DNA from 4 places in the Streptomyces sp. NPDC004658 genome. Region 1 is predicted to be linked to each of the others. Evidence: riboswitches for the same ligand, from Rfam matches in the RefSeq annotation. Region 1 holds a riboswitch; each other region holds the start of a gene.

Region 1 (7,666 bases):
TCGTGCGCTATCTGCGCGCCATGCGGCCGTACGTCGAGAGCTGCTGGACCACCGGCGAGGACCTGGGCCTCACCCAGGACCTGGTGGACCGCGCGGCGGCCGAGGCGGGCCTGGTCTCCTCGATCCAGGCGGTGTATCCGCTGCTGGACGACGAGGCGACGGCCCGCGCGCGGCTCGCGGAGGCCTTCGCGGTGGAGGTGGACGGCATCGGCCTGGACGAGCTGGCGGGCGGCTGCGGGGTCGCCGAGTCGGTGCTGACGGCCCTGGACCGGGCGGAAGTGCCGCATCCGGGCACCCGGGTCGCCGTGCAGGGCCTCGGCACGATGGGCGGGGCCACCGCGCGCTTCCTCGCGCGCGCGGGCCTGACGGTCGTGGCCGTCGCCGACATCAAGGGCACGATCGCCAACCCGGCGGGGCTCGACGTCGAGGCGCTGCTGGCGGCGCGGGACGGCCACGGCACCGTGGACCGCGGCGCGCTGCGCCCCGGCGACCGCGAACTGCCCGGCGAGGCGTGGTTGTCCGCGGAGGCGGAGGTGCTGGTGCCGGCCGCCGTGTCCTACGCCGTCGACCGCGCGAACCAGGAGCGGATCCGGGCGCGTTGGATCGTGGAGGCCGCCAACATGCCCGTCGTGCCCGAGGCGGAGGCGCTGCTCGCCGCGCGCGGGGTGACGGTGCTGCCGGACGTGGTGGTCAACTCCGCGACGAACGCGTGGTGGTGGTGGACCCTGTTCGGGGACGTCGGCGCGGACGCCGACGAGGCGTTCGGGCACATCCGGCGCTCGATGCGCGCCCTGGTCGGCCGGATGCTGGACCGTGCCGAGGCCGACGGGACGACCCCGCGCGCGGCCGCGCACGCCCTCGTGACCGAGCGGCTGCCGGTGATCGCGGACCGGTTCGGGTGGTACCGGTGAGGGGCCTGCCGGGCGACGGCTGCGGCGGCATCCGGGCCAACGACTAGGGTGTCCGCGTGGCGAGAGTGCGGTTGAGCGTGGCCGAGCGGCGCGAGGAGCTGCTGCGGGCGGCCATCGAGCAGATCGAGGCGCGCGGCGTGGCGGCGGTCAGGATCGCCGACGTGGCCGCGTCCCTCGGGGTGAGCAACGCGCTGGTGCTGTATCACTTCTCCACGAAGGAGAAGCTGGTCGCCGCCGCGTTCGCCTACGCGGCCGAGGACGATCTCGCGCGCCTGCGCAAGCTGCTGGGCCGGCGGACCACCGCGCTGCGCCGGCTGCGGGCCGCGGTGCGCTGGTACGCGCCGACCGGGCAGGCCAAGGGCTGGCGGCTGTGGATCGAGGGCTGGGCCGTGTCCCTGCGCGAGCCCGCCCTGCGGGAGGTCACCCGGCAGCTGGACGAGCAGTGGAAGGCGGCGATCGCCGGCGTCATCGCCGAGGGCGTCACGGCCGGTGAGTTCGCGTGCGCGGACCCGGCCGGTACGGCGCTGCGGCTGACCGCGCTGTTGGACGGGCTGGCGGTACAGCTGACGTCGTACCCGGGCGCGGTGTCCCGGTCCCGGGCACAGGAGTGGGTGGACGACGCCCTTGCCCGCGAACTGGGCCTGGAGCGGGAGGCGTTGACCGGCAGGCAGCGCTGACGCGCGGGCCTTCGCGGAGCCGCCGAAGGGCCCGCCCGCGAAGGGGGCGCGTTCGGCCCGTGGAGCGGCGAGGGCCCGCGCCGGTGGTGCCGGCGCGGGCCGGTCGGGTCAGGCCACCGAGGCGATCCGCATCTTGATGTCGTCCGGTGACAGCGTGCCCTTGGCGGTCACGTGGTCGCCCGAGGACTCGCCGCGCAGTCGGCGGCCGATCCACGGCACGAGGTACTCCCGGGCCCACTGGACGTCGTCGCGGCGGATCTCCAGCGTGCCCCGGGGCGGCAGCGGCGGCCACGGCTGCTCCGGGTCGGCCGGGACGTCGAGGCCGAGGACCTGTCCCGCGCGCAGCGCCACGCGCGTGTGCCCCTCGGGCGACAGGTGCAGCCGGTCGTTGTCCCAGGCCCTGCGGTCCTGCACGGACCTCAGGGACCACAGGTCGAGGACGGGGCAGCCGTACCGGTCGGCGATGGCACGGACATGCCCGTTGTAGGTGGCGATCTTGCCGCGGAGATGCTTGAGGACGGGGACGCCGCGGGTGTCGAAGCCGGTCGTCACCATCACCGTGCCGGCGGCCCGTGTCAGCCGGGCCACGGCGCGTTCGAAGCGCTCGGCCACCTCGTCGGGGTCGGTGCCCGGGCGGATGATGTCGTTGCCGCCCGCGCAGAAGGAGATCAGGTCCGGGGCCATGGCGATGGCCTGCGGCACCTGGTCGGCCACGATCTGGTCCAGCAGCTTTCCGCGCACGGCGAGGTTGGTGTACTGGAAGTCGCCCTCGGGGCGCCGGTCGGCGAGGAGCACCGCGAACCGGTCGGCCCAGCCCACGAACGCCCCGTCGGGGCCGGGGTCGCCCACGCCCTCGGTGAAGCTGTCCCCCACCGCCACGTACGACCCGATCACTGATCTGCTGTCATTCTTCGAATCGTCTGCCACGTCGGACCATGATTCACCTTCGATGTGACCTACGCGACCGTAGGCAGGACTTGACGAACGGTGAGATGAGCCACTCTTAAATAGTTCGCAAAACCAGGAATAGAAGCTGCACGGTACACCGAAGGCCGGACCCGGGGATCGTGGGTCCGGCCTTCGGAGGCGTGTCAGGCAGGTGGCGCGGGGGCGCGGGCGTCAGCCGACGGCGACGCCGTGCGAGCGGAGGTAGGCGACCGGGTCGACGTCCGAGCCGTAGTCCGGCGTGGTGCGGATCTCGAAGTGCAGGTGCGGCCCGGTCACGTTGCCGGTGGCGCCGGACAGGCCGATCTGCTGCCCCGCGGTCACGGTCTGCCCGGCCGAGACGGAGAGCTGGGAGAGGTGGCCGTACTGGGCGTAGTAGCCGTCGTTCAGCTTGAGGACGACCTGGTTGCCGTACGCGCCGCCCCAGCCCGCGGAGACGACGGTGCCCGCGGCGACGGCCTTGACGGAGGTGCCGGTGGGGACGACGAAGTCGACGCCGGTGTGGTAGCCGCTGGACCACATGCTGCCGGCGACGTGGTAGCCGGTGCCGACGGCGGCGCCCGTCACCGGGAGGGTGTACCCGGCGGAGGTCTGCTCGGCGGCGGGCTTCGGCGCGGCCTGCTGCGTGGCCTTCGGCGCGGCGGGCGCCGCGGACTTCGGTGCGGCGGACACCGCGGGCTTCGGCGCGGCCGGCTCGGTGGACTTCGGCGCGGCCGGCTCCGCCGTCCCGCCGAGGGTGAGCTTCAGGCCCGGGTGGATGAGCCCCGGGTCGGCGCCGACGGCCTGCCGGTTGTCCTCGTAGAGCCGCTGCCAGCCCCCGCTGACATGCTGGTCCCGGGCGATCGTCGCGAGACAGTCGCCGCTGCGCACGGTGTAGGTGCGCGCGCCCGCGTCCTGCCGCGGGGCGGTCTTCTCCACCGTGCCGGGAAGGGTCCGCACGGCCGTTCCGGAGGCGGCCTGCGCGGAAGGCGCGGCATGTGCTCCGGTGGCCCCGAGGAGGGGCAGGGCCAGGGCGGCGCCGCCGGTTCCGGCGACGGCGAGGGAGCGGGAAAAACGCGGGGTCTTGGGACGTCGGTGCTTACCCTTGGCAGGCATGGCGCGATTCCTCTCCGGCGCCTGCGAGGTGAGCTGTCGGGTTCGGGCTGGAGCTGCCCGGCCGTGCGCGGCACGGCTGCACCCCTGGCCTGTCGCGGAGACCGGACAGGCCGTCGTACCTGATGGGTCCCCCGCTCCTGCCGACGCGGGTCATGTGTGGGGAGTCCGGACGGCGGCAGGATTCGGCGTTCCGCCCGGGTCGGTGGCGAACGTAAGCGAGCGGGACGCACGGAAACAAGCAGCCGGTTCCCGCTGTTCCGTTCGAGAATGATCGGATACGGGAATGCACGGTGACCGAGCGTGCATTCCCGCACCCTTCGTCTCTTCAATTCGCCTTTGCGGTATCAGAATTACGTGTACATGACGCGCGACGCACGGTCACGGATATGACCCTCCTCACGCGCCTCTTCCCCAGTGGCCCGCATTCCATGGCGAGTTGGAATGAAGGCGTCAATTCAGGCAGAAGTCTCAGATGCGACGCAGCCGGATGACCGTCGCATCCAGGTCGCCCTTGAGTCCGGTGCGCAGCCCGTGGTGCAGCAGTACGGCACCTCGGTGCACTTCGCCCGTTTCGCGGCATTCGTACGACGCCGTCGGGTCGAGACCGCGCAGCCGCACCGCCGGCACCGGCTCGCCGTGGCTCTGGGCCTGAAGCCAGGCGAGGACGACTGTCTCCTCCCCGCGGACGTACTGCACGGCACTCAGACCGCCGGCCGGGGGCCGCAGCCGGTACAGCTCGCCGTGCTGCACGACCGGGCGGATCTCCTTGTACAGCTCCACCCACCGCCGGGCCTCGGCCAGATCCTGCGCGCTCCACTCCGTCAGGTCACCGCCGACCCCGAGCACGCCCGCCATGGCGCTGACGAACCGGAAGCGCAGCGAACTGACCCGGCCGTTGAGCTGGGTGTTCGGGCTGTCCGTGACCCAGGCCGCCATCACGCGCGCGGGGTGGATCTGCGTGAAGCCGTGCTGGATGGCGAGCCGGTCCAGCGGATCGGTGTTGTCGGAGGTCCACACCTGGTCGGTGCGGCCGAGCACACCGAGGTCGATCCGGCCGCCGCCGCCCGAGCAGGACTCGAAGGCGACCCCGGGGTGCGCGGCCCGCAGCCGGTCCAGCAGGGCGTACAGGGCGCGGACGTGGTCCACCCACAGGCGCTGCGGGTACAGCTCGCCCGGCCAGCCGGCGTCGGTGAAGCAGCGGTTGAAGTCCCACTTCACGTAGTCGATGGGGGCGCTGGACAGCAGGGCGTCCAGCTGCTCCCACAGGTACTCCTGGACGTCCTCGCGCGCGAGGTTCAGCACGAGCTGGTTGCGCAGTTCCGTCCGCTTCCGTCCCGGTTGGTACTGCACCCAGTCCGGGTGGGCCCGGTACAGGTCGCTGTCCGGGTTGACCATCTCGGGCTCGACCCAGATGCCGAACTGCATGCCGAGCCCGTGCACCTGGTCGGCGAGGGGCTTCAGGCCGTGCGGGAAGCGGTCGGGGTTGGGCGTCCAGTCGCCGAGGCCGGCGCGGTCGCTGGTGCGGGCGCCGAACCAGCCGTCGTCGACGACGAACAGCTCGATGCCGATCTCGGCGGCCCGGCGGGCGAGCGCGAGCTGCTGCTCCTCGGAGATGTCGAAGAAGGTCGCCTCCCAGGAGTTGAACAGCACGGGCCGGTCCCGCTCGGCGTCAGGGACGACGTACGCGCGCTGGTAGGCGTGCCAGGCGCGGCTCGCGCCGCCGAAGCCGCCGTCGGTCCACAGCCCCGCGAAGACCGGCGTGGTGTACGACTCCCCGGGCGCGAGGAGCAGCAGGCCGGAGTCGTCGTAACCGGCACCGCCGGTGATCTGCACGCGCGCGTCCGGGAGTTGGGCCACCGCGATGCGCCAGGAGCCGGACCAGCCGAGCGCGCAGCCGTAGACCTCGCCGCGCTCCTCGGTGGCGTCGGTGTCGAGGGCGACCCAGGGCAGGTGCTGGTGGCCGGTGTGGCCGCGGCGGCTGCCGATGACCTTCTCCCCGTAGGTGAGGGGGGCGGTGGTGAGCCGGGACTCGGCGGCCCAGCGGCCGTGCAGCTGGGACAGCCGCCAGCCCTCGCGGTCGGGCAGGGTCCAGGTGGCCGCGTCGGCCCGCAGCAGCTCCACGCGTGCGTGGCCGCCGTTCTCGACGGTCACCCAGCGCTCCACGACGTCGCCGCGCATCCGGTAGTGCAGGGTGATCGCCACTCCGTCGTCGTCGAAGCGCAGCCTCAGCTCCTCGTCCTGTGCGGTGTCGTACGACACGAAGCGCCACTCGGTGCCGCGCCGCTCCTCGGTGCGGACGGACAGGGCGGGGCGGACGAAGCGGGGACCGCCCTCGACGGGGTACTCCTCGCGGCCGTCGAGCGGGGACTCGAAGGGCCAGTAGCCGGGCAGCGGGCTCACCGCGAGCGCCTCGGCGTCGGCGAGGGCGATCCGTGGCCCCCAGTGCAGGTGGAGCAGCTCGTCCGCGTCGGTGAGATGCAGGGCATAACTGCTGCCGGGGCCCGACAGGAGCCACGTACGACCGTTTTCGGCGATGTCCACCATCGAGACCTCACAGGTGCCAACAGATCCGCTCAAGTGCCAACATCATCAAGGGCCGCGGACCCCTCTGACAATGCCTGTGGACAACTCATTGCCCGAGGAAATCGATGTCGTATGGTCGTCAGAGCGCCCGCCGACGAGCCGTGACGGCGGGTCCGACCGGGAGGAGCCCCCGTGACGCAGCAGGTCCCGTCGACCGAGCCGGAGCTGGCCGGAGTGCGCAATTTCCGTGACGTGGGCGGGCTGCCGACCACGGACGGGCGGCGGGTGCGGTACGGCGTGCTGTTCCGCAGCGGGCACCTGGCGCACGCGACGCGGGAGGACGCGGCCTTCCTCGCCTCCCTGGGCCTGCACACGGTCTTCGACTTCCGCAACGCGGCCGACCAGAAGCTGGAGGGCCCGGACATCGAGCTGCCCGGCGTGCGGAACGTGAACCTGCCGCTGAGCGACCCGGCGGACGGCGCCGAGTTCTGGAAGATGGTCCGCGACGGCGACCTCGACCAGCTGCGCGCCATCCTGGACGACGGCAAGGGCGCGGCCCGGATGATCGCCTCCTACCGGAAGATCGTCACGGAGCGCACCGCCGAGCACGCGCGCGTGCTGCACGCCCTGGCCGACGACAGCGTGCCCGCGCTGATGCACTGCGCCGCCGGCAAGGACCGCGCGGGCATCTCCATGGCGGTCACGCTCCTCGCGCTCGGGGTGGAGCGCGACGCGATCGTCGCCGACTACCTGGAGTCGGGGGCCGCGCACCGCCGCTACAAGGTCCGCCGCAGCGGCGGCGCGGACACCGCGTACACCCCCGAGGTGATGGAGCTGCTCGACCCGCTCTTCGACGCCCGCGCGGAGTACCTGGAGGCGGCCTTCGCGAGCATCGAGGAGGCCTGGGGGGATGTCGACAGCTACCTGGCGCGGGGCCTGGGCCTCTCCCCCGAGACCCGCGAGCGCCTGCGCGCCCGCCTGCTGGACTGACCGGACGCGGCCGGGGAGGGACGGCCAGGGCTGCCGCCCTCGTACCGCCCGACGGGATCCCCACCGGGCACGGCCCGCCGGCGTCAGCCCTTGCCGCCCACCGCGAACAGCAGGTAGAGGAACGCGGCCAGGACGTGCCCGAGGGCGATGTAGATGATCAGCCGGATCCACAGGGAACGGGGGAACTTCTCCTCGAAGTTGCTCATGGCAGCTCTCCGGTCAGGGGGCCCAGGCACAGCGTGGCCGTGGGGCTCTGCAGCAGGGTGTGGACGAACAGCAGCTCCACGCCGTCGTGGTCCTCGGCGGCGAGGCGGTGCGGGGTGAGCGAGTCGAAGTGCGCGCTGTCCCCGGGCCCCAGCAGGTGCGCGGTGTCGCCGAGGCGCAGGCGCAGGCGCCCCTTGAGGACGTAGAGCCACTCCTCGCCGGGGTGGACGCGCACGATGTCGCCCTGGGAGCCGTACGGCACCCGCACCCGCAGGGCCTGCATGCCGCGGCCCGGTGCCCCGGCCTGGACGTACGTCCACC
Region 2 (7,666 bases), on a different contig from region 1:
GATGGTGGCCGCGAGTCCCACCCGGTCCACAAAGTCGTGGTGCGTGAAGCGGTGGACGTCCTTGGCGGAGAGCCGTGGGTACGGCGCGAAGAAGCGGTAGTACTTCGACTCGTCCGAGACCTGCTCGTAGAAACTGACCAGGCGGTCGGCGTCATCAACGGTGATGGGCCTGATGCGCGCGGTGCCACCGTCGCGCAGCACCACGTCCGCCTCCCAGTGGGCGGGGTACTGGTGCCGGTCCTGCCGGTCCGCCGAGGTCTGCATGGGCCCCAGAGTACGGCTCGCGTCGGACAACGGCGCGAGGCAGTCTGTGGAGGACGGGAAGCCGGACCGAGGCCGCGGTCCGGTGCCACACCGGAGGGGACGAAAGGTCCGCTCCGGACACGCTTCACGATATGGGAAACTGGTCTAGACAACCCTGAACACCGAAGGGCAGCAACACATGGCTGAGCGCCGCGTCAACGTCGGCTGGGCCGAGGGCCTCCACGCCCGCCCCGCCTCCATCTTCGTCCGAGCCGCCACGGCCACAGGCGTCCCGGTGACGATCGCCAAGGCCGGGGGCGACCCCGTCAACGCGGCCTCCATGCTGGCCGTCCTGGGCCTGGGTGCCCAGGGCGGCGAGGAGATCGTCCTCGCCTCCGACGCCGAGGGCGCGGACGCCGCCCTGGACCGTCTGGCCAAGCTGGTCTCCGAGGGCCTGGAAGAGCTGCCCGAGACCGTCTGAGCGCCCACCGCACAGAGCGCCGGAGCCGCGTTCGCCTTTCGGGGCGGCGCGGCTTCGCCGTATGCGGGCGCAGTCGGCACGATGGGCCCTCGATTTAAGGACCCACCGCCTCCCCGGCGAACTCCGGGGAATTCAGGCACGAGGAATTCGGGCAGCACGAAATACCCCGCCCGGAAATCACTCTTCTTTGTATACGGTGCGCTTGTTAATGCCGCGGGCCCGACATGTTTACGACGTGTTGCGAAGTCCTCACGCGCTCCGCGGCGGAGGAAAGGCGCAGCCGGTGCGCGCCCGTCGCGCGCTCGGCGTGCAGCGCCGTGAGCGCCCGCGCGCGCTCGGCGTCGCCACGCGCCACCGCGTCCACGATGGCGCCGTGCTCCGTCCAGTACTCCACCGGACCGGCCGGCGCCTCCACCGTGTACATCCAGGCGATCTTGTGCCGCAACTGGGTGAGCACCGAGGTCAGCGAGGGGCTGCCGGAGGCCTGGGCGAGCGTCTCGTGGAACCAGCCGCCCAGCGAGCGCAGATCCTCGTTGCTGCCCCTGCGGGCCCGCTCCTGGCCCAGCCGGACCAGGCCCCGCAGCACCTTCAGATGGGCCTCGGTGCGCCGCTGCGCGGCCCGCGCGGCGCCCAGCGGCTCCAGCAGCGTCCGCATCTCCAGGAGGTCGGCGGCCTCCTGCTCGGTCGGCTCGGCCACGCACGCGCCCGCGTGCCGGCGCGTCACCACGAAGCCCTCGGCCTCCAGGGTGCGCAGGGCCTCGCGCACGGGGACGCGGGAGACGCCGTAGCGGCGGGCCAGGACTTCCTCGGTCAGGCGGCTGCCGCGCTCGTAGACACCCGCGACGATGTCGTCCCGGATGGCCGTGCACACCGAGTGCGCCGGAATACGCATGACCGACCTCCGTCTTAATCCCCGTGAAACGTCGACGATGGACGTGTGTTCCGTGACTCTATTCCAATGAGCCAGAATTTCCGACGGCAGCCCCTAATCCATGGCTATTTTTTGGACAACGGACCCGCGGACACCGCGAAAAACACGAAAGCCCCGGCTCGGTGAGCCGGGGCTTCGCACAGTCGTGCGGTCGGTGTCAGAGGTGCACGCCGTGCTTGCGGAGGTAGGCGACGGGGTCGACGTCCGAGCCGTAGTCGGGGGTCGTGCGCGCCTCGAAGTGGAGGTGCGGGCCCGTGACGTTGCCGGTGGCGCCGGACAGGCCGATCTGCTGGCCCGGGACGACCTTCTGGCCCACCGTGACCCCGATGGACGACAGGTGCCCGTACTGGGTGTACATGCCGTCGGCCATGCGGATCACGATCTGGTTGCCGTACGCGCCGCCCCAGCCCGTGGAGACCACCGTGCCGGAACCCACCGCGTGGACCGCCGTGCCGCTCGCCGCGTGGAAGTCGACGCCGGTGTGCGCACCGGAGGACCACAGGGAGCTGCTGGCCCGGTAGGCGGTGGAGACGTACGAGTGCGCGATCGGGGGGACGAAGGCGTTCAGCCGCTTGCGCTCGGCCTCACGGGCGGCCCGGGCCTTGGCGGCGCGGATCTCCTGGGCCCGCTCGGCCGCCGCCTTGGCCGCGGCCTCCTCGGCCGCCTTCTGCTCGGCGGCCTGCTGCTGCGCGGCGGCCTGCGCGCCGATCTCGTCGGCGACGTCGTCGGACACGGCGACGACCGGGGTGAGGCCGGTCTGCTCCGTGGAGTTCTCCGCGGCGAGCGCCGGGGAGGCGGCGAGGGTGCCGATCACACCGGTGGTGGTGAGGGCCGCGACGCCGGCCGCCTGAACGGTCGTCCGCTTGACCCGGCCGGGCTTGCGGTGCTTACCGGTGGCGCACATGAACGCCATGAAGTGGCTGGTCCTTTCCTTCCCTCTCGCCTACCGGGTTAGCTGACGGGTTCGGAGCAGGAAGGTCTCCTACGGGCCCCCTCGCAACCGCGCGGGCGCCCGATTCACCCCAGGGACGGTGGGTCCCCGGCTCCCCTGGCTCGCGCCGTACGGGGACTCGGCGATGACTGTCCGCTGCCGCGGGTGCGGCGCACTGCCTGACGAACAGCCCGGACGAAGCTACGCAGGCACGCTGTCAATCCTCAAACGCAACCCGGCTTTTGTAGCGCATCCCACAGGGCAGACAGGCAACCTCCGTCCCAAAACGGGCATCTGAGGGAGGGAGTGGAACAGCGTGGGGCCCTGACGACCCGTAGGTCGTCAGGGCCCCACGCGCGCGTGCCGTCGGCCGGCCGCCGCCACGGCCGCGTCTACTCGGCCGCCACCACGGTCACTTCACCGATGCCCAGCGCCTCCACCGGCGCCTTGATCTGCGACGCGTCACCGACGAGGACGGTCACCAGGCGGTCCACCGGGAAGGCGTTCACGACGGCCGCGGTGGCCTCCACCGTGCCCGTGGCCGCCAGCCGCTGGTACAGCGTCGCCTGGAAGTCGTCGGGCAGGTGCTGCTCGACCTGGTCGGCCAGCGTGCTCGCGACGGCCGCCGCGGTCTCGTACTTCAGCGGCGCCACACCGACCAGGTTCTGCACGGCGACGTCCCGCTCGGCGTCGGTCAGGCCGTCCGCCGCGACCGTGCGCAGCACCTTCCACAGGTCGTCCAGCGCCGGACCGGTGTTCGGGGTGTCCACGGAGCCGCTGATGGCGAGCATCGCCGCGCCCGTGCCGTCCGGCGCGGACCGCAGGACCTGCCCGAAGGCCCGCACGCCGTAGGTGTAGCCCTTCTCCTCGCGCAGCACGCGGTCCAGGCGGGAGGTGAGGGTGCCGCCGAGGCAGTACGTGCCGAGCACCTGGGCGGGCCACACCCGGTCGTGCCGGTCGGGTCCGATCCGGCCGATGAGCAGCTGGGTCTGCACCGCGCCGGGCCGGTCCACGATGACCACGCGCCCGGTGTCGTCGGCGGTCACCGGCGGCACCGGCCGGGGCTCGCCCGGGGTGCCGGTCCACTCGCCCAGGGTGTCACCCAGCAGCGCGTCCAGGTCGGCGCCGGTCAGGTCGCCGACGACGACCACGGTGGCCGTGGCGGGCCGCACATGACGGTCGTAGAAGGCGCGTACCGCCGCCGCGTCGATCTTCTCGACCGTCTCCTCGGTGCCCTGGCGCGGACGGGACATCCGCGAGTTCGCGGGGAACAGCTCCTTGGAGAGTTCCTTGGCGGCCCGGCGGGAGGGGTTGGCCAGCTCGTGCGGGATCTCGTCCAGGCGGTTGCGGACCAGCCGCTCCACCTCGCTCGTCGCGAAGGCGGGCGCGCGCAGGGCGTCGGCGAGCAGGCCGAGGCCCTTGGCCAGGCGGGAGGCCGGGACCTCCAGGCTGAGTCGCACGCCGGGGTGGTCGGCGTGCGCGTCGAGGGTGGCACCCGCGCGCTCCAGCTCGGCGGCGAACTCCTCGGCGGAGTGCTTGTCGGTGCCCTCGGAGAAGGCCCGCGCCATGATCGTGGCGACGCCGTCCAGGCCGGCCGGCTCGGCGTCCAGCGGGGCGTCCAGCAGCACCTCGACGGCGACGACCTGCTGGCCCGGGCGGTGGCAGCGCAGCACGGTCAGACCGTTGTCGAGGGTGCCGCGCTCGGGCGCCGGGAACGCCCACGGCTTGGCCTCGCCGGGCTGCGGCTGGGGGTGGAAGTCCATGGTGGCGAGCTCGGTCACTGGGCCGTCTCCTCGTTCTCGGTCTCGTCGCGGCCCGCCTCTACGGTCGCTTCCTGCTCGGGGTCCTCGGGGATCTTGGCGTCCTCGACGGCCTCCGGGGACTTCGGCTCGTAGACGAGGACCGCGCGGTTGTCGGGCCGCAGGCGTGCCTTGGCGACCTCCTGGACCTCCTGCGGGGTCACCGCCAGGACCCGCTTGACGGCCGTCAGGGCGAGCTGCGGGTCGCCGAAGAGGACCGCGTACCGGCACAGTTCGTCGGCGCGGCCGGCGACCGTGCCGAGCCGGTCCAGCCACTCGCGCTCCAGCTGGGCCTGGGCGCGCTCCATCTCCTCGGGCGTGGGGCCCTCCGCGGCGAACCGGGCCAGCTCCTCGTCGATGGCGGCCTCGATGACCGGCACCTCGACGTCACCGGAGGTCTTCACGTCCAGCCAGCCCATGGACGGCGCGCCGGCCAGGCGCAGCAGGCCGAAGCCGGCCGCGACGGCCGTCCGGTCCCGGCGCACCAGCCGGTTGTACAGGCGGGAGGACTCGCCGCCGCCGAGGATGGTCAGGGCGAGGTCGGCCGCGTCGCACGCGCGCGTGCCGTCGTGCGGGAGCCGGTAGGCGGCCATCAGGGCGCGCGCCGGGACCTCCTCCACGACGACCTCGCGCTTCTGCTCGCCGATGATGTCCGGCAGGGAGCCGTCGCGGGGGGCGGGCTTGCCGTCGTGGGACGGGATGGAGCCGAAGTACTTCTCGATCCAGGCGAGGGTCTGCTGCGGATCGATGTCGCCGACCACGGAGAGCACCGCGTTGTTCGGCGCGTAGTAGGTGCGGAAGAACTGGCGGGCGTCCTCCAGGGTGGCCGCGTCCAGGTCCGCCATCGAGCCGATCGGCGTGTGGTGGTAGGGGTGGCCCTCCGGGTAGGAGAGCGCGGTCAGCTTCTCGAAGGCGGTGCCGTACGGCACGTTGTCGTAGCGCTGGCGGCGCTCGTTCTTGACGACGTCCCGCTGGTTCTCCATGGACTCGTCGTCCAGGGCGGCCAGCAGCGAGCCCATGCGGTCGGCCTCCAGCCAGAGCGCCAGCTCCAGCTGGTGGGCGGGCATCGTCTCGAAGTAGTTGGTCCGCTCGAAGCTGGTGGTGCCGTTCAGCGAGCCGCCGGCGCCCTGCACCAGCTCGAAGTGGCCGTTGCCCTTGACCTGCGCCGAGCCCTGGAACATCAGGTGCTCGAAAAGGTGAGCCAGGCCGGTACGCCCCTTGACTTCGTGGCGGGAGCCGACGTCGTACCAGAGGCAGACCGCCGCCACCGGGGTCAGGTGGTCCTCGGAGAGCACCACGCGCAGACCGTTGGCCAGGCGGTGCTCGGTCGCTGTCAGGCCCCCGGAGCCTGCCTCGGCTGTGGTCGTGTGACCCATGGGCATGTACGTCCCTTCGCGAGCGGAGGCGGTTGATGGAAACCGCGGTTTTCCTGCCGTTCCTGCCACTGTATGCAAAGCGTGCGGGGCCTCGGCGAAGTTCCCGCGGGACGTACGCCCACAGCGGATCCCGCGGCCCGCCCGCGACCCTCCCCGGCTCCCGGCGGCACCTGGGGAACCGGGCCCCCGGCTCCCGCCAGGTCCTCGGGACCCGGGTCGTGGCACGGGTTGTCGGTGCGTCGGTCCACAATGGTCGGCGTCAGTTCCGTCCATCCTTTCAGCAAGGAGCCGGCAGCGATGGCCCGCCGCAGCACGAAGACCCCGCCGCCCGACGATTCGTTCGAGGAGAGGATCCTCGACATCGACGTCGTGGACGAGATGCGTGGCTCCTACCTGGAGTACGCGTACTCGGTCATCTACTCGCGCGCCCTGCCGGACGCCCGTGACGGCCTGAAGCCGGTGCACCGCCGGATCGTGTACCAGATGAACGAGATGGGCCTGCGCCCCGAACGCGGCTACGTGAAGTGCGCGCGCGTCGTCGGCGAGGTCATGGGCAAGCTGCACCCGCACGGCGACGCGTCGATCTACGACGCCCTGGTGCGCATGGCGCAGCCCTTCTCCATGCGCGTGCCGCTGGTCGACGGCCACGGCAACTTCGGCTCGCTGGGCAACGACGACCCGCCGGCCGCCATGCGGTACACCGAGTGCCGCATGGCCGAGGCGACGAGCCTGATGACCGAGTCGATCGACGAGGACACGGTCGACTTCGCGCCGAACTACGACGGCCAGGAGCAGGAGCCGGTGGCGCTGCCCGCCGCCTTCCCGAACCTGCTGGTCAACGGCTCCTCGGGCATCGCGGTCGGCATGGCGACGAACATGCCGCCGCACAACCTGCGCGAGGTCATCGCCGCCGCCCGCCACCTGATCCGCAACCCGAACGCGGACCTGGACGCGCTGATGAAGCACGTCCCGGGCCCGGACCTGCCCACCGGCGGCCGGATCGTCGGCCTGGACGGCATCCGCGACGCGTACGCGACCGGCCGTGGCACCTTCAAGATGCGCGCCACCGTCACGGTCGAGACGGTCACCGCCCGCCGCAAGGGCCTGGTGGTCACCGAGCTGCCCTTCACGGTCGGGCCCGAGAAGGTCATCGCGAAGATCAAGGACCTGGTCAACGCGAAGAAGGTCCAGGGCATCGCCGACGTCAAGGACCTCACCGACCGCGAGCACGGCCTGCGCCTGGTCATCGAGATCAAGAACGGCTTCGTGCCGGAGGCGATCCTGGAGCAGCTGTACAAGCTGACCCCCATGGAGGAGTCCTTCGGCATCAACAACGTCGCCCTGGTCGACGGCCAGCCGCTCACCCTGGGCCTGAAGGAACTGCTGGAGGTCTACCTGGACCACCGCTTCGACGTGGTCCGGCGCCGCAGCGAGTTCCGCCGCGGCAAGAAGCGGGACCGGCTGCACCTGGTCGAGGGCCTGCTGACCGCGCTGGTCGACATCGACGAGGTCATCCGGATCATCCGGTCCAGCGAGAACTCCGCGCAGGCCAAGGAGCGCCTGATCGAGCGCTTCTCGCTGAGCGAGGTGCAGACGCAGTACATCCTCGACACGCCGCTGCGCCGGCTCACCAAGTACGACCGGATCGAGCTGGAGGCGGAGAAGGACAAGCTCACCGCGGAGATCGAGGAGCTGACCCGGATCCTGGAGTCGGACGCGGAGCTGCGCAAGCTGGTCTCGGCCGAACTCGCCGCCGTGGCGAAGAAGTTCGGAACCGACCGGCGCACGGTTCTGCTGGAGTCCGCGGGCGCCCCCGCGGCCACCGTCCCGCTGCAGGTGGCCGACGACCCGTGCCGGGTGCTGCTGTCCTCGACGGGTCTGCTGGCCCGTACGGCGACCGACGAG
Region 3 (7,666 bases), on a different contig from region 1:
GAGCGCAGCAGCCGCTCGGTGATCTCGCGCACGCGGTCCCGGGAGACCCGGGAGTGGTGGATGCGCGCGGAGTCGTACGCCGGCAGTTCCTGGGCGATGGCGGACACCGTGGTGACGGACCCGGCCAGGCCCACCAGAGTGTGCGCCTCGCGCAGCGGCACCGACTCCTCGGCGAGGTCCAGGGCGGCCTCGATGTCGGCGCGCATGGCGGCGATCTCCTCCTCGGTGGGCGGGTCGCTCACCTCGCCGCCGTGCACCAGGTGCCGCTCGGTCATCCGCACGCAGCCGACGTCCACCGACCGGGCGGCGCGCACGTGGTCGTCGCCGACGACGAACTCGGTGGAGCCGCCGCCGATGTCCACGACCAGGTAGGGCCGGGCGAGGTCGGTGCGGCCGGTGAGTTCCTTCGTGGCGCCCGTGAAGGAGAACTCGGCCTCCTGGTCGCCGGTGATGACCTCCGGCTCGACCCCGAGGATGTCCAGCACGCCGCGCACGAAGTCGTCGCGGTTCTCGGCGTCGCGGGAGGCGGAGGTGGCGACGAAGCGCAGGCGCTCGGCGCCGTGCTCCTTGATGACGGCCGCGTACTCGCGGCAGGCCGCGAAGGTGCGCTCCAGCGCCTCGGGAGCGAGCCGGCCGGTGCGGTCGACGCCCTGGCCGAGCCGCACGATCGTCATCCGGCGGTCCAGGTCGGTCAGTTCGCCCGTCGCCGGGTCGGCGTCCGCCACCAGCAGGCGGATGGAGTTGGTACCGCAGTCGATGGCGGCCACGCGGGTCACTGCTCGTCCCCCTCGCTGTCGTCGTGCACGTCCCCCTCGCCGCTGTCCAGCGTCACGCAGGCGCCCTTGCGCCACCACTCCGGCAGCATGGCCAGGGCCTCGTCGCCGAGCGGGTTCACGCCCGGCCCGGCGGCCAGCGAGTGGGCGACGAGCACGTGCAGGCACTTGACCCGGTCCGGCATGCCGCCCGCGCTCGGAAAGCCCTGCAACACCTCGATCTCGTCCCGGCGCCGGATGTAGTCCTCGTGCGCGGCCCGGTACGCGGCGGCCAGCTCGGGGTCGCGCCCCAGCCGCTCGGTCATCTCCTTCATCACGCCGTTCGCCTCCAGCGTGCCGATGGCGGAGGACGCCTTCGGGCACGTCAGGTAGTACAGCGTCGGGAAGGGCGTGCCGTCGGGCAGGCGCGGCGCCGTCTCCACGACGTCCGGCTGACCGCACGGGCAGCGGTGGGCGATGGCCCTGAGGCCCCGCGGCGGGCGGCCCAGCTGCTGCTTGAAGGCCTCTACGTCCGCGTCGGTGGGCTCGGTGCGCGGAGTGGGCGGCGGAGGGGTTTCCATGACTGCTTTCAGGGTGGGTTGCTGTCGGTTGCCGGACCGGGCGGGCCGGTCACTGGTCGGAGGCGTCGGCCTTGTCGACGCCGTCCCAGACGTTCGCGTACCAGGGCCGGTGGGCGGCCCCGAGGTCGGCCCGGGACTGCCTGGCCGCGCCCGGGTCCACGACCACGTACCCGGTCTCGCCGGGCATCACGTAGTGCAGCCGGCGGCGGATCTGCTGCTCGGCGTAGGCGTCGTCCTGCCAGCGCGCCTTCAGGTCGCGCAGCTGCTCGACGCGCTGGCGGGCCTGCTCCCGCTGCCGCTGGAGGTCGGCGATCTGCGCGCGCTGGGAGACGTACTGCCGCATGGGATAGGCGAGGGCGACGATCATCGTGCACAGCACCAGCGCGAGCAGGGCCGCCCGGCCGGTCAGCCGGGAGCGGCGGGCCTGCCGCTTGGTCTGGGAGCGGTAGACACGGGCCGCGGTCTGCTCACCGAGCAGCCGCAGCCTGGTCGCGGTGGAGAAACGGTCCCGGTCCTTCACGGCCATCTGGCTCTCCGCCTCCCCTGTCACACGTGCGTACGTCCCCGGACACGGTACGGGACCGAGTACGGGGACGTACGTACGACTGGCTAGGACTTAACCCGGGAAGGCTCAGCCCTTGAAGCGCGGGAACGCGCTGCGGCCGGCGTACACCGCCGCGTCGTCGAGGATCTCCTCGATGCGCAGCAGCTGGTTGTACTTGGCGACGCGCTCGGAGCGGGCCGGGGCACCGGTCTTGATCTGGCCGCAGTTGGTGGCGACGGCCAGGTCGGCGATGGTGACGTCCTCGGTCTCGCCGGAGCGGTGCGACATCATGCACTTGAAGCCGTTGCGCTGGGCCAGCTCGACGGCGTCCAGGGTCTCGGTCAGCGAGCCGATCTGGTTGACCTTGACCAGCAGGGCGTTGGCGGCGCCCTCCTCGATGCCGCGGGCGAGGCGCTCGGGGTTGGTGACGAACAGGTCGTCGCCGACCAGCTGGACCTTGTCGCCGAGCTTGTCGGTGATGACCTTCCAGCCGGCCCAGTCGTCCTCGAACAGCGGGTCCTCGATGGAGACGAGCGGGTAGGCCGCCACGAGCTCCTCGTAGTACTCCGTCATCTCGGCGGCGGAGCGCTCCTTGCCCTCGAAGAGGTACTTGCCGTCCTTGTAGAACTCGGAGGCGGCCACGTCGAGCGCGAGGGCGATCTGCTCGCCGGGGGCGTAGCCGGCCTCCTTGACGGCCTCCAGGATGAGGTCGAGGGCCTCGCGGTTGGAGCCGAGGTTCGGGGCGAAGCCGCCCTCGTCGCCGAGGCCGGTGGACAGGCCCTTGCTCTTCAGGACCTTCTTCAGGGTGTGGTAGACCTCGGTGCCCCAGCGCAGGGCCTCGGAGAAGGACTCCGCGCCGATCGGGGCGATCATGAACTCCTGGATGTCCACGTTGGAGTCGGCGTGCGAGCCGCCGTTCAGGATGTTCATCATCGGCACCGGCAGCAGGTGCGCGTTCGGGCCGCCCAGGTAGCGGAAGAGGGGGAGGTCGCTGGCCTCGGAGGCGGCGTGGGCGACGGCGAGCGAGACGCCGAGGATGGCGTTGGCGCCGAGGGAGCCCTTGTTGTCGGTGGCGTCCAGGTCGAACATGGCCTGGTCGATCAGGCGCTGCTCGGTGGCGTCGTAACCGACCAGCTCCGGACCGATCTGCTCGATCACGGCGAGGACGGCCTTCTCGACGCCCTTGCCCTGGTAGCGGTTCGGGTCGCCGTCGCGGAGCTCGATGGCCTCGAAGGCGCCGGTCGAGGCGCCGGACGGGACGGCGGCACGACCCGTGCTGCCGTCGTCGAGGCCGACCTCGACCTCGACCGTGGGGTTGCCTCGGGAGTCCAGGATTTCCCGGGCTACGACGACGTCGATGGACGGCACGAGCATCTCCTTCTTGGATGTGACGCTGGAAGTGCGGGGCGGTGTGCCTTACGGCTGTGCCTTGCGACTAGAGCCTAACCGTCCCGGGGGCGTCGGCCACCGACCGACCGCCCCGTGGACAAGCCGACGGTACCTTTTGTTTCTCGCCGAAACAAAGGGTCCGGGGATGGTGGGCGCAAAAAGGCCCCGCCCCGGTGCGTACGGGGGAACACGCACCGGGGCGGGGAGCCCGTGGGGACGGGGGGACGGCCCGCACGGGGGCCTTCACCGCGGCCCGCGCGAACGCGCGGGCCACGAGCGGGGTGTCACTTCAGGTGGAGCTGCTGACCCGGGTAGATCAGGTTGGCGTCCTCGACGATGTCCTTGTTCAGCTCGAACAGCTTCTGCCAGCCGCCCTGCACGTGGTGCTGCTCGGCGATGGAGCTGAGCGTGTCACCGGTGACGACCTTGTACTCGCCGTCGCCCTTCTTGACCTTCTTGCCGGTCGGGGTGGTGACGGTCTTGCTCTGCCCCTTGCTCGGGCTCGCGGCCGGGCGCTCGGCGGAGCGGGAGGCGGTCTGCTGCTCGGTGGAGCGGGTGCTGGTGGAGCCGCCCGAGTTCGTGGAGGTGCTCGGCGCGGAGCCGTTGTACGGGGTGCTGGACAGGCCCGTGCCGCAGACCGGCCAGGCGCCCTTGCCCTGAGCGGAGAGGACCTTCTCGGCGACGGCGATCTGCTGCGCCTTGCTGGCCTGGTTGGCCTGCGGGGCGTAGGCGGTGCCGCCGTACGCGGCCCAGGTGGAGGCGGAGAACTGCAGACCGCCGTAGTAGCCGTTGCCGGTGTTGATGGACCAGTTGCCACCGGACTCGCACTGGGCGACCGCGTCCCACTGGGAGGCGGTGGCGGCGGAGGCGTTGCCGGCCGCCATCAGCGGGGCGGCGACGGCGGCACCGGTGACACCGGCGAGCGCGATGGCGCGGACGGCCTTGGCCGGACGACGGTGCTTGCCCTTGCTGGAAAACAGCATGGATCGATCCCCTCACCGACGCCTGCGAGGTGAGCTGTCGGGTTCGGGCCGGTTGAGTTGCCCGGCCGCACTCCGCTTGCGCGGATGCGGCTTCACCCCAAGCCGGTTCCGGCATCAACTGCCGGGCCCGGCACCTACCTTGGGTCCCCCGCTCCTGCCTACGGCGCTTGACGCGACGACTGTTCCCGGGCAACCGCTGGCAGGATTCGGCGTTGCGGCTGCCGGGGCTCGTGGTGACGAGCGGTCCCGACCGTAGACACGTGATCCGCGGAATTTCAAAGACGATCAGGGCTTCTGAGACTCATCCCACACTTTCCCGAAAGCGGACATTAGGGCGCTAAGTGGGGCGTCAACTCCCGCTACTCGGCGCCCGTTTCGCCCCCGACTTCCAGGGTCTGACCGGCACTGATGTGGTTCGGGTCGGCCCCGATGGCCTTCTTGTTGCCGTCGTACAGCGCGCGCCACCCGCCGTCGACGTCAAGAGAGTCGGCGATGGAGGCGAGCGTGTCGCCCTGGCGGACGGTGTACGTGTCCGTCTCGCGGGAGGCGTGCCGGCCGGAAGACGTGGCGTTCTGACCGTTTGTCACGCTTTCGTCCGCACCGCTCTCGTCGGCGCTCGCTCCGCGGTGCCGCCCGCCGCCGAGGGATCCGGTGTCCACCAGGCTCCAGGAACCCGCCGCCTGCTGGGGGTTGTCCGCGACGCCGGTGTCCGGGCCGGCCGAGGGAGAGCTGTCGGCTCCCTGCGGGCTGCCGGTGTCCGGCGCGGCGGACTTGTCGGACTTGGGGGCGTTGGTCCCCGTGGAACCGGTGGCCGTGCCGGCGCCCTTGCCCGGCTTGGCGCTCGGCGTGGCGGCCTCGTCCGAGGAGGAGGAACCGGCGCCGGAGCCCGAGTCGGAGCCCGCACCGGTGGAGGGCGACGAATCCGGCAGACCGGGCGAGTCGGGACTGCCGGAGGAACCGGACGTACCGGAGTGGCCCGCCGATCCGGACGAGTCGCCCGCAGCGCCCGTGCCACCGGAGCCTCCGACGCCCGTGTCGACGTGCGTCGAGCCCGAGTCCTCGGTCAGGCCGGACAGCAGGGCACAGGTGGCCCACGGGGTGGTGCCCTTGTCGGCGAGGATCTTCTCGGCGACGGCGATCTGCTGGTTGCGGCTCGCCTGGTCGGGGCTGGCCGCGTACCGGCCGCCGCCGTACGCGTTCCAGTCCTCCTGCGAGATCTGGAGGCCGCCGTAGTACCCGTTGCCGGTGTCGGCGCTCCAGGAGCCGCCGCTCTCGCACTCGGCCACCTTGTCCCATGTGGTGCCGTCGGCCGCGTTGGCGCTCGCCGCGCCGAGGAGCGGGATGGCGATGGCGGAGCCGGTCACTCCGGCCGCGACGAGGAGGGCCGGGGCCTGACGGGGGCGACGGTGTCGGCCGTTCCCGGAGAGCATGCAGAAGCCTTTCGAGCGACAGCAGGACCGGCGCGGCGGATGGTGCCGGTCGCCGCGCTGATGGGTGAACGTATCGGCAGACGATCACTTGTCACAAGTTCATGCCGCGCAGATCACGTGAAGATCACATAGTTGAACGTCCGTCATGTTTCCGCGAAGAGGCTGTGTGGGCGCCGTGCCGGACCGCGCCGGACCGTGGCCGTCAGGCGGTGCGCTCAGGCGCCGGGTGTGAACTCCACCGGCAGGGTGCGCAGGCCGCGCATGATGAGTCCGCCGCGCCAGCGCAGTTCGTCCGGGTCCGCGGCGAGCCGCAGATCGGGCAGCCGGGTGAGCAGCGTGGCGAGCGCGGTCTGGCCCTCCAGGCGGGCGAGCGGCGCGCCGAGGCAGTAGTGGATGCCGTGGCCGTAGCCGAGGTGCTGGTTGTCGCGGCGGGAGAGGTCCAGCACGTCCGGGTCGGCGAACCGCTCCGGGTCCCGGTCGGCGGCGGCGAGGACGACGAGCACCGGGTCGCCCGGCGCGATGCGCTGCCCGCCGATGGTGAGCGGTTCGGTGGCGAACCGCCAGGTGGCCAGCTCCACCGGGCCGTCGTAGCGCAGCAGTTCCTCCACGCCGGTCGCCAGCAGCTCCGTCTCCCCGCCTGCCAGGGACTCCTCCAGCCGCCGGCGCTGCCCGGGGTGCGTGAGCAGGGCGTAGGTGCCGTTGCCGATGAGGTTGACGGTCGTCTCGAAGCCGGCGAACAGGAGGATGAAGGCCATGGCGGCGGCCTCGTTCTCGGTGAGGTGCTCGCCGTGGTCGGAGGCGCGGATGAGGCCCGAGATCAGGTCCTCCCCGGGCGCGGGCTCGACGGGCAGCGCCGCGCGCTTCTTGTGGATCAGCTCGGCGAGATAGCCGCGCATCTTCTTCACCGACCGGGCGACCCCGCCCCGGGGGCCCCCGCCGTGCCGGATCATCATGCCCGCCCAGTCCCGGAAGTCGTCCTGGTCCTCGCGCGGGACGCCGAGCAGGTCGCAGATGGCGTAGATGGGCAGCGGGAAGGCGAACTCGTGGATGAGGTCGGCGGAGCCGCGCCGCGCGAACTGGTCGATGAGGTGGTCGGTCAGCTCCTGCACCCGGGGCGCGAACTCGGCGACCCGGCGGGGCGTGAAGGCCTTGCTGACCAGCCGGCGCAGCCGGGTGTGGTCCGGCGGGTCGATGTTCAGCAGATGCGTCATCAGCTCGGCCTTGCGCTCGCCGGGGATGCCGGTCTTGCCCTTGGCGTGCGCGGGCTCGTCGTGATGCGCCGGGTTCTTGCTGAGCCGCTGGTCGGCCAGGGCCTGCCGGGCATCGGCGTACCGGGTGACCAGCCAGGCCTCGACCCCGCTCGGCAACCGCGTCCGGTGCACGGGGGCGTGCTCGCGCAGCCAGGCGTAGGCGGGGTAGGGATCGGCGGCGAACTCCCAGGTGAAGAGGGCGGGAGCCGGCTGGTCCGGATGGGAGGACGGCTGGGCGGGGCGGGGCTGGTCGGTCACTCCTCGACCGTATCCGGCTCGCCGCGGAGTGCCGGGCCGGGTGGGGGCGCCGGCGGTGCCCCCACCTTTCGTCCGGATCATGCCGGGCTCGCGGGGTCTGGCACCGCTCCCTGATCCGGCCCGATCCACACGAAAGACCCTAGGCGGGCAGGCCCTCGGCGGCCCGTATCGCGTCCCGGTAGGCCCGGGCCGCCGCCCGCAGCGCCGCCTCGGGGTCGACACCCGCCGCCTCCGCGCGGACCGCCAGCGCCAGCAGCTCGTAGCCGATGCCGTCCCCCTGCGGCAGCGGGACGTCCAGGCCCGCCGTGCGGGTGCGGGAGGCGAGCTTGGCGGCGAGGGCCAGGCCGGGCTGGCCGAGCGGGACGCCGTCGGTGACGGAGGCGCGCCGCTTCTCCTCGGCCTTGGTGCGCAGCCAGTGCTCCTTGACGTCCTCCGGCGTCTCGGCCTCCTCGTCGCCGAAGACGTGCGGGTGCCGGTGG
Region 4 (7,666 bases), on a different contig from region 1:
AGCGGGACCGGGCCGGGTTCGCCGAGGACGACGGCGAGGTGCTCCAGGCCGTCGGTGAGGCCGTGGAAGGTGACGAGTTCGGCGTCGGCGCTGTAGCCGTCGGCGAAGCGCAGCGGTACCCGGACGCGGGCGCGCGGGGTGGCGGCGGGGATGTCGGGCATGCGGGTCCTCCGGGACAGTTGCTTCAGATTTGAAGCAGCGGTTCGCAGGGGACCCTACCTCTGCTTAAAAGTTAAAGCAATTGGCGCGGGGCCGGAGGGGTCGCTCACGAAGGCGCCGGCGACGAGCAGGAGGAACGGCGCCGCCAGGGGACGTCGTCGGTGCCGGACGCGTCGTCCTCGCCCTGGAGCCCGCGCGCGATCCCCGTGCAGATCTCCTCCAGCTGCCCCACCTGCTCCGGGGTGAGCCGGTCGAACAGGGTGCTGCGGACCGTCTCGACATGCCCGGGTGCCGTACGCTCCAGGACGGCCGTCCCCTCCTCCGTGAGCACCGCCAGCGAGCTGCGCTTGTCCCAGCGGCAGTTCTCCCGGCGCACCAGGCCGTCCCGCTCCAGCCGGGTCACCACGTATGTCAGCCGGCTGCGGGTGATCTTCAGCGTCTCGGCGAGATCGGTCATGCGCAGCCGCCGCTCGGGGGCCTCGGAGAGATTGGCCAGCACCGAGTAGAACAGGTGCGGCATGCCGCCCTCCTGCTGGAGCTGCCGGTCGATCGCGTCCTCCAGGAGGCGGGAGGCGGCCATGTAGGCGCGCCAGGCGCGCTGCTCGTCGGGGGTGAGCCAGCGGGTCGTCATGCCGCCAGTGTAAGTTGTTTAAAACTTGAACCAAGACCGTTCGCGCGGACGAGTCCGCCCGTCCCGTGCCACCCTGTCCGCCTCCGGAAGAGAGGGCGCCGATGCCCCTGCCGTACGTGCTGCTGTCCGCCGCCGTCTCCCTCGACGGCTATCTGGACGACACCGGCCCCGAGCGCCTGCTGCTGTCGAGCCCGGCCGACTTCGACCGGGTCGACGCGGTACGGGCCTCGGTCGACGCGATCCTCGTCGGCGCCGGCACGATCCGCGCCGACAATCCCCGCCTGCTGGTGAACTCGGCCGAGCGGCGCGCGGCCCGGGTCGCGGAGGGCAGGCCGGAGTACCCGCTGAAGGTCACGGTCACCGCCACCGGCGACCTCGACCCGGAGGCCAACTTCTGGCACACCGGCGGCGACAAGATCGTCTACAGCACCGACCGGGGCGCCGAGCGCGCCGCCCGCCTCCTCGGCCGCACCGCCGACGTCGTCCCGCTCGGCCCCGCCCTGCACTGGCGGGCCCTGCTGGAGCACCTGCACGACGTGCGCGGCGTCGGCCGCCTGATGGTCGAGGGCGGCGGCACGGTCCACACCCAGCTCCTGCACCAGGGTCTCGCCGACGAACTCCAGCTGGTCCTCGCCCCGCTGTTCGTCGGCGACCCCGCGGCCCCGCGCCTGTTCGGGCCCGGGGCCTACCAGCCCGGACGGCTGCGCCTGCTCGACACCCGCCGGATCGAGGACGTCGTGCTCATGCGGTACGCGCCCACGGCACCCGGCACCGGGGAGGTCGCCACGGCCGCCGACCGCCACTGGCTGCGGACCGCCTGCGAGCTGGCGGCGCTGTGCCCGCCGTCGGAGACGGCGTTCAGCGTCGGCGCGGTGGTCGTCGCCGCCGACGGCACGGAGCTGGCCCGGGGCCATTCACGGGAGGGCGCCGATCCCGTCGTGCACGCGGAGGAGGCGGCTCTCGCGAAGATCGACGCGGGCGATGCGCGGCTGGCCGGTGCCACGGTGTACAGCAGCCTGGAGCCCTGCGCCCGGCGCGCGTCCCGGCCGGCGCCCTGCGCCGAGCTGATCCTGCGGGCAGGGGTGCGGAGGGTGGTCACCGCGTGGCGTGAGCCGGACACCTTCGTCCACGCGGCCGACGGGACGGGGCTGCTTGTCGCCGGAGGTGCGCGGGTCGTGGTGCTTGGCGAGCTGGAGGAGCTCGCCAAGGCGCCGAACGCCCACTTGCTGTGAGCGCCGGCCCGTCCGCCGGGGGCGCCTGGTGGGCGGGCCGGAAACGGCTCAGGGCCCGGAATCCAGTGGATTCCGGGCCCTGACCCTTCAGTAGCGGGGACAGGATTTGAACCTGCGACCTCTGGGTTATGAGCCCAGCGAGCTACCGAGCTGCTCCACCCCGCGTCGTTGTGACTCCAGTGTACGCCATGCGCGGGACCGCTCGCACACCCCTTTCGGTCCACCCCGGTCGCCGCCCGCCCCGGGGCCCGGAAACCTGGAGGTACGTCGGACAAGTGGGAGACACGCGGTGCGCCCTGGAAAGGTGGAGGAGAGCCCGTACGCCAGGGCGGGCGGCCGGCTCCCCGGCGATCCCGTGCCCGACCCGGGCCTCGGCGACGAGCCGGTGCCGGTGCGTGCCCGCCGCCGCCCGAGCCCCCGTACGCAGGCCCGCGCCCTGCCCGCCCTCCTCATCGTCGGCGGTGTCCTGTACGGCCTGCTCGCCCCGGACGACTTCACCGCCGTCCCCTTCTTCACCGCGGCCCCGCTGGTCGCCGCGCCCCTGTCGTCGCTGCGCACCACCGTGCTGACCGGCCTCGCCTCCCTCGCCGCCGCCTACGCCGTGCACACGCACGCCGGGGCCCATCCGGCCGTGGGCACCCTCACCGACGTGGTCACCGTCGCCACGGTCGCCCTGCTGGCCGTCGCCATCAACCGGGTGGTCCGCCGGGGCGACCGGCGGCTCGCCTCCGCCCGGGAGATCGCCGAGGCCGCCCAGCGGGCCGTCCTGCCGGAGCCGGACGAGCGGATCGGCGGCTACGAGATCGCCGCCTGCTACGAGGCGGCACGGCAGGACGCCTTCATCGGCGGCGACCTGTACGCGGTGCAGGACAGCCCGTACGGCGTCCGGCTGGTCGTCGGGGACGTGCGCGGCAAGGGCATGGGCGCGGTCGCCGCCGTGGCCGTGGTGATCGGCGCGTTCCGGGAGGCGGCCGAGCAGGAGGCCACGCTGGAGGCGGTCGCCGAGCGGCTGGAGCGGGCACTGGCCCGCGAGGGCACCCGGCGCGACGGGATCGACGCCTTCGAGGGGTTCACCACCGCGGTCCTCGCCGAACTCCCGCACGAAGACGGCGTGGTACGGATCGTCAACCGCGGCCATCCGCCGCCGCTGCTGCTGCACGCCGACGGCACCCTGCGCACCCTCGCCCCCGAGGAGCCCGCGCTGCCGCTCGGCATGGGCGACCTCGGCATGTGGCCGGACCGGGCCACCGAGACCGCCTTCCCGAGCGGCGCGACCCTGCTGCTGCACACCGACGGCCTGTCCGAGGCCCGGGACGCCCACGGCCGTTTCTACGACCCCGCACGACGGCTCGCCGGGCGCACCTTCGCCGGTCCGGCCGCGCTGGTCGGCCGGCTCGCCGAGGAGGTGCGCCGGCACTCCGGGGGCGGCATGACGGACGACATGGCGCTGCTCGCCGTACGGCGGCCCTGAACGTCACCGAAGGTGACCGGGTGAGCGCCGTGCGCATCACATCTGAGTCACCATCAAAACCGAAAGTGACTGCTGAACGGGGCCGACGCTCGGTCAACTCGCCCGTTTTGGCGGGGTAGTGGCCGATAACTTCACCGGTAAAGACGGGAATGATCACGCCGAACGGCTTGGAAAGTGACTGGCAGGTCTATTAACGTTCGATAACGCAGCGCGGTCGTCACAGCCGTCACAAGAGGCGGCTCCGTGCGCACGCGCCGAATCCCGCAAGGGAACCGGGGAACCACCACCCTGGGGTGAATCACGCGGATGCCGTCGTCGGCTCACGGAGCCCTCGACCGGTATACGCGCGTAGGAGACCTTCCTGCTCCGAACCCGTCAGCTAACCCGGTAGGCGAAAGGAAGGAAAGGAGCACGCCTCCGTGGCGTCCAACCGGCCTGTCCCAGAAGCCCCGTTCATACCGGCACAGCGCGAGCCCGAGACCTTCGGGTACGGCGCCCACCACGCCGAGGAGGGCCCCTGGGAGGAGTGGAACCCCACCGAGGAGTCCATCGCCCCGGTGCGCGGCCGGCACCGCGTCGCCAAGCAGCGCGGCGGCTTCGCGCGCAGCTCCACCGTGCTGGGCGTCGGCGTCATGGCCGCGGTCGGCGCGGGCGGCATGGCCAGCGCCAACACCGGCAAGCCGCCGGTCTCCCTCTCCCTGCCGGACCTGCCCTCGGTCGGCTCCCTCTTCGGCGACGGCTCCGCCGACTCCCACCCGGCCCAGGCCGCGACCGCCACGCTGAGCCGCGTCGGTGTCACCACGACCGCCGGTGAGGACACCGCCGACGCGGGCGAGGCGCTGCGCAACCGCATCATGGCCCAGGCCGAGCAGCAGCGGGGCCAGGCCGAGAGCAAGGCCACCGCCGCCGCGGTCGCCGCCGCCGAGAAGCAGAGCGCCGACGCCGCCGCCCAGGCCGAGAAGGAGGCCGCCGCCCAGGCCGCAGCGGCCAAGGAGAAGGCGGAGGCCGCCGCCGCGAAGAAGGCCGAGGAGGAGCGGCTGGCCAAGCTGGCCGCGCAGTACACGCTGCCCACCTCCTCGTACACGATCACGTCGACCTTCGGCCAGGCCGGCTCGATGTGGTCCTCCGGCTACCACACCGGTCTCGACTTCGCCGCTCCCACCGGCACCCTGATCAAGGCCGTGCACAGCGGCACGATCACCGAGGCGGGCTGGGCCGGCTCCTACGGCTACCGCACGATCCTGACCCTGGACGACGGCACCGAGCTGTGGTTCTGCCACCAGTCCTCGATCAGCGTCTCCGTCGGCCAGAAGGTCACCACCGGCGAGGTCATCGGCCGCGTCGGCGCGACCGGCAACGTCACCGGCCCGCACCTGCACCTGGAGGTCCACCCCGACGGCCAGCCCACCGGCATCGACCCGATGGCGTGGCTGCGCGGCAAGGGCCTCACCCCCTGACGGCCGCGGCCCGCGAGGGAATTCGGCCCCGGCGGTGGGATGCGATCACCCACCGCCGGTGTTGGCATGACGTATGACGTCACTTCGTAAACTCGGCTCTTCCGATCTAGAGGTCTTCCCGCTGTCCCTCGGCGGCAACGTCTTCGGCTGGACCGCCGACGAGCAGACCTCCTTCGCCGTCCTCGACGCCTACACCGCCGCGGGCGGCAACTTCATCGACACCGCCGACTCCTACTCCGCCTGGATCGAGGGCAACCAGGGCGGCGAGTCGGAGACGATCATCGGCAAGTGGGTCAAGGCCCGCGGCAACCGCTCCGACATCGTCATCGCCACCAAGGTGAGCCAGCACCCGGAGTACCAGGGCCTGTCCGCCGCCAACATCAAGGCCGCCGCCGACGCCTCCCTGCGCCGCCTGGACACCGACTACATCGACCTCTACTACACCCACTTCGACAAGCCCGAGGTGCCGGTCGAGGAGATCATCGGCGCGCTGGACGAGCTGGTGAGGGCCGGAAAGGTCCGGCACATCGCCGCCTCCAACATCAGCCCCGAGCGCCTGCGGGCCTCCCTCGACTTCTCCGACCGCGAGGGCCTCGCCCGTTACGTCGCCCTCCAGCCGCACTACAACCTGGTCTCCCGGGACACCTACGAGGGCCCGCTCCAGGACCTGGTCGCCCGCGAGGGCCTGTCCGCCGTCCCGTACTTCTCCCTCGCCTCGGGCTTCCTCACCGGCAAGTACCGGCCCGGCAAGACCGTCGACAGCGCCCGCGCCGGCGCGGCACAGAAGCACGCGGACTCCGAGCGCGGCCAGAAGATCCTCGCGGCCCTGGACGAGATCGCCGCGGCCCACGAGGCCCCGGTCGCCACGGTCGCCCTGGCCTGGCTCGCCGCCCAGCCCACGGTCACGGCCCCGATCGCCTCGGCGCGGACGGTGGAACAGCTTCCGGCGCTGCTGGGAGTGGCGGAGCTGAAGCTCACGGACGCCGAGGTGACCCGGCTGACGGAGGCGTCCGCCTAGGCCGTCCCACCACGACGGCCCGGCCCGGCGGCGCCGGACCCCGCCTCGCCCCCGGCGACTACGTCCGGTACGGGTTGTACGCGGGATACGGCACCGCCGGGTACCCGTACGGCGCCGCCGGCCCCCAGTACCCGGGCGCCGGAACGGACGCCCTGCTCGCGTACTCCAGCGCGGGCCGGGCCACGTCCCTGCGCCTCCACAGCTCGTCCAGCAGCTCCCGCTCCCGGAGGACGAAGTCGGGCCCGGCCTTCCCCTTCCGGCCGCGGTGCCGCAGGAACGCCAGCGAGGTCGCGTACGCCTCGTACCGGGCCACCTCCCGCGCCGCCTGGCGCCCGTGGTGGTGCCGGGCGTAGTCCCGGGCCATCCGGCGTGCCCGCATCGACCCGAGCGCGAACGGCTCGGCCGGCCCCAGCCACCCGGCCAGCACATACGTGGGCAGCTCCGCCCGCACGGTCCGCAGCTCCCGCTGCCGGGTCCAGATCGCCAGCCAGGTCACCAGCGCGAAAGCGGGCACCATGAAGGCGCCGTAGACGGCGAAGAAGCCGTACTCGCCGAAGGTGGAGGAGCCGTTCCAGAAGGCGTGCATGCCCATCGCGAGCAGCAGCCCGCAGACCGGAAGCAGCACCCGTCGCGCGTGCTGCCGCTCGGCGGACAGCGCGGCGACGCCGAAGCCGATGCCGGTGAGGACGGTGAACAGGGGGTGCGCGAACGGGGACATCACGATGCGCACGAAGAACGTGGCGGCGGTGACGGAGGCGATGCCGCGGTCGCCGGTGAGCTGGTCGGTCCCGAAGGCCGTACCGAGGTACAGGATGTTCTCGGTGAACGCGAACCCGGTGGCGGTGACGCCCGCTATCACCACCCCGTCCACGATCCCGGTGAAGTCGCGTCTGCGGAAGAGGAACACCAGCAGGACGGCGGCGGCCTTCGCGGACTCCTCCACGATGGGGGCTATCACCGTGGCGCCCAGGGTGTCGGCACTGGCCGGATCCGCGGTCGAGGTGGCGATCCACCGGGTCGCGAAACTGTTGGCCACGATGGCTATCAGCGCCGCCGCACAGGCACCCCAGGCGAAGGAGAAGACCAGGTTCCGCCAGGGGCCCGGCTCCACCCGGTCCAGCCACCGGAAGGCGGCTATCAGCCAGGGCACGGGCAGGACGGCGAGGCCGAGACCGACGAGGAAGCCCTCCGTGCCGGTCTGCCGCCGCACCAGCGCGAGGATCACCAGGCCGGACAGCGCGAGGAGTGTGCTCAGTGCTCCGTACCGCACCCACCTGCGCTGCCACCAGTGCGGGTGGCGGAGCGCACCGTCGCCGGGGCTCGGGGGAAACGTCGGAAACGGAGGACTGGTGGCCACGGCATCGACCCTAACGGTGACGGGACGAGGGGCTGGAGCGGATTATCGGTCCTGCTCAGCGGTCCTGTGCGGTACGCGCCGGAACAGCAGGTCGTTCACCACATGTCCCTTGTCCAGTCCCTGCCCCTCGAAACGGGTCAGCGGCCGGAACTCCGGGCGTGGCGCGAAACCGCCGTCAGCCTGGGTGTTCTCGAAGTCGGGGTGCGCGGTGAGCACGTCCAGCATCTGCTCGGCGTACGGCTCCCAGTCGGTCGCGCAGTGCAGGAGCGCGCCGGGCCGCATCCGGGACGCGGCGAGCGTCAGGAACTCCGGCTGGATGAGCCGCCGCTTGTGGTGCCGCT

What was found. Region 1 has a riboswitch for cyclic di-AMP ahead of ABZV94_RS27980 (peptidoglycan DD-metalloendopeptidase family protein). Riboswitches for the same ligand answer to the same signal wherever they lie in the genome.
Positions count from the first base shown of each region.
Region 2: another riboswitch for cyclic di-AMP. It lies ahead of ABZV94_RS03255 (M23 family metallopeptidase); the one in region 1 lies ahead of ABZV94_RS27980 (peptidoglycan DD-metalloendopeptidase family protein).
Region 3: another riboswitch for cyclic di-AMP. It lies ahead of ABZV94_RS05790 (transglycosylase family protein); the one in region 1 lies ahead of ABZV94_RS27980 (peptidoglycan DD-metalloendopeptidase family protein).
Region 4: another riboswitch for cyclic di-AMP. It lies ahead of ABZV94_RS31470 (M23 family metallopeptidase); the one in region 1 lies ahead of ABZV94_RS27980 (peptidoglycan DD-metalloendopeptidase family protein).

Region 1 covers NZ_JBEXKG010000101.1:3,670-11,335, forward strand. The annotation lists gene ABZV94_RS27965 (Glu/Leu/Phe/Val dehydrogenase dimerization domain-containing protein) at 1-911, shown strand, start outside; gene ABZV94_RS27970 (TetR/AcrR family transcriptional regulator) at 968-1,588, shown strand; gene ABZV94_RS27975 (SGNH/GDSL hydrolase family protein) at 1,697-2,482, opposite strand; gene ABZV94_RS27980 (peptidoglycan DD-metalloendopeptidase family protein) at 2,708-3,628, opposite strand; cyclic di-AMP (ydaO/yuaA leader) riboswitch at 3,634-3,826, opposite strand; gene ABZV94_RS27985 (alpha-galactosidase) at 4,097-6,172, opposite strand; gene ABZV94_RS27990 (tyrosine-protein phosphatase) at 6,344-7,141, shown strand; gene ABZV94_RS27995 (DUF6126 family protein) at 7,225-7,347, opposite strand; gene ABZV94_RS28000 (XRE family transcriptional regulator) at 7,344-7,666, opposite strand, start outside.
Region 2 covers NZ_JBEXKG010000004.1:59,672-67,337, forward strand. The annotation lists gene ABZV94_RS03240 (GNAT family N-acetyltransferase) at 1-264, opposite strand, end outside; gene ABZV94_RS03245 (HPr family phosphocarrier protein) at 443-724, shown strand; gene ABZV94_RS03250 (GntR family transcriptional regulator) at 930-1,616, opposite strand; gene ABZV94_RS03255 (M23 family metallopeptidase) at 1,813-2,568, opposite strand; cyclic di-AMP (ydaO/yuaA leader) riboswitch at 2,581-2,741, opposite strand; gene ABZV94_RS03260 (pitrilysin family protein) at 2,979-4,367, opposite strand; gene ABZV94_RS03265 (pitrilysin family protein) at 4,364-5,767, opposite strand; gene ABZV94_RS03270 (DNA topoisomerase IV subunit A) at 6,059-7,666, shown strand, end outside.
Region 3 covers NZ_JBEXKG010000008.1:68,186-75,851, forward strand. The annotation lists gene ABZV94_RS05770 (Ppx/GppA phosphatase family protein) at 1-776, opposite strand, end outside; gene ABZV94_RS05775 (DUF501 domain-containing protein) at 773-1,333, opposite strand; gene ABZV94_RS05780 (septum formation initiator family protein) at 1,383-1,859, opposite strand; gene eno (phosphopyruvate hydratase) at 1,965-3,251, opposite strand; gene ABZV94_RS05790 (transglycosylase family protein) at 3,551-4,249, opposite strand; cyclic di-AMP (ydaO/yuaA leader) riboswitch at 4,254-4,425, opposite strand; gene ABZV94_RS05795 (transglycosylase family protein) at 4,609-5,679, opposite strand; gene ABZV94_RS05800 (cytochrome P450) at 5,895-7,187, opposite strand; gene ABZV94_RS05805 (nucleoside triphosphate pyrophosphohydrolase) at 7,327-7,666, opposite strand, start outside.
Region 4 covers NZ_JBEXKG010000131.1:4,842-12,507, reverse strand. The annotation lists gene ribA (GTP cyclohydrolase II) at 1-161, opposite strand, end outside; gene ABZV94_RS31490 (MarR family transcriptional regulator) at 266-790, opposite strand; gene ABZV94_RS31485 (dihydrofolate reductase family protein) at 892-2,022, shown strand; tRNA gene ABZV94_RS31480 (tRNA-Met) at 2,114-2,187, opposite strand; gene ABZV94_RS31475 (PP2C family protein-serine/threonine phosphatase) at 2,312-3,493, shown strand; cyclic di-AMP (ydaO/yuaA leader) riboswitch at 3,736-3,901, shown strand; gene ABZV94_RS31470 (M23 family metallopeptidase) at 3,913-4,950, shown strand; gene ABZV94_RS31465 (aldo/keto reductase) at 5,024-5,968, shown strand; gene ABZV94_RS31460 (PrsW family intramembrane metalloprotease) at 6,027-7,325, opposite strand; gene trmB (tRNA (guanosine(46)-N7)-methyltransferase TrmB) at 7,368-7,666, opposite strand, start outside.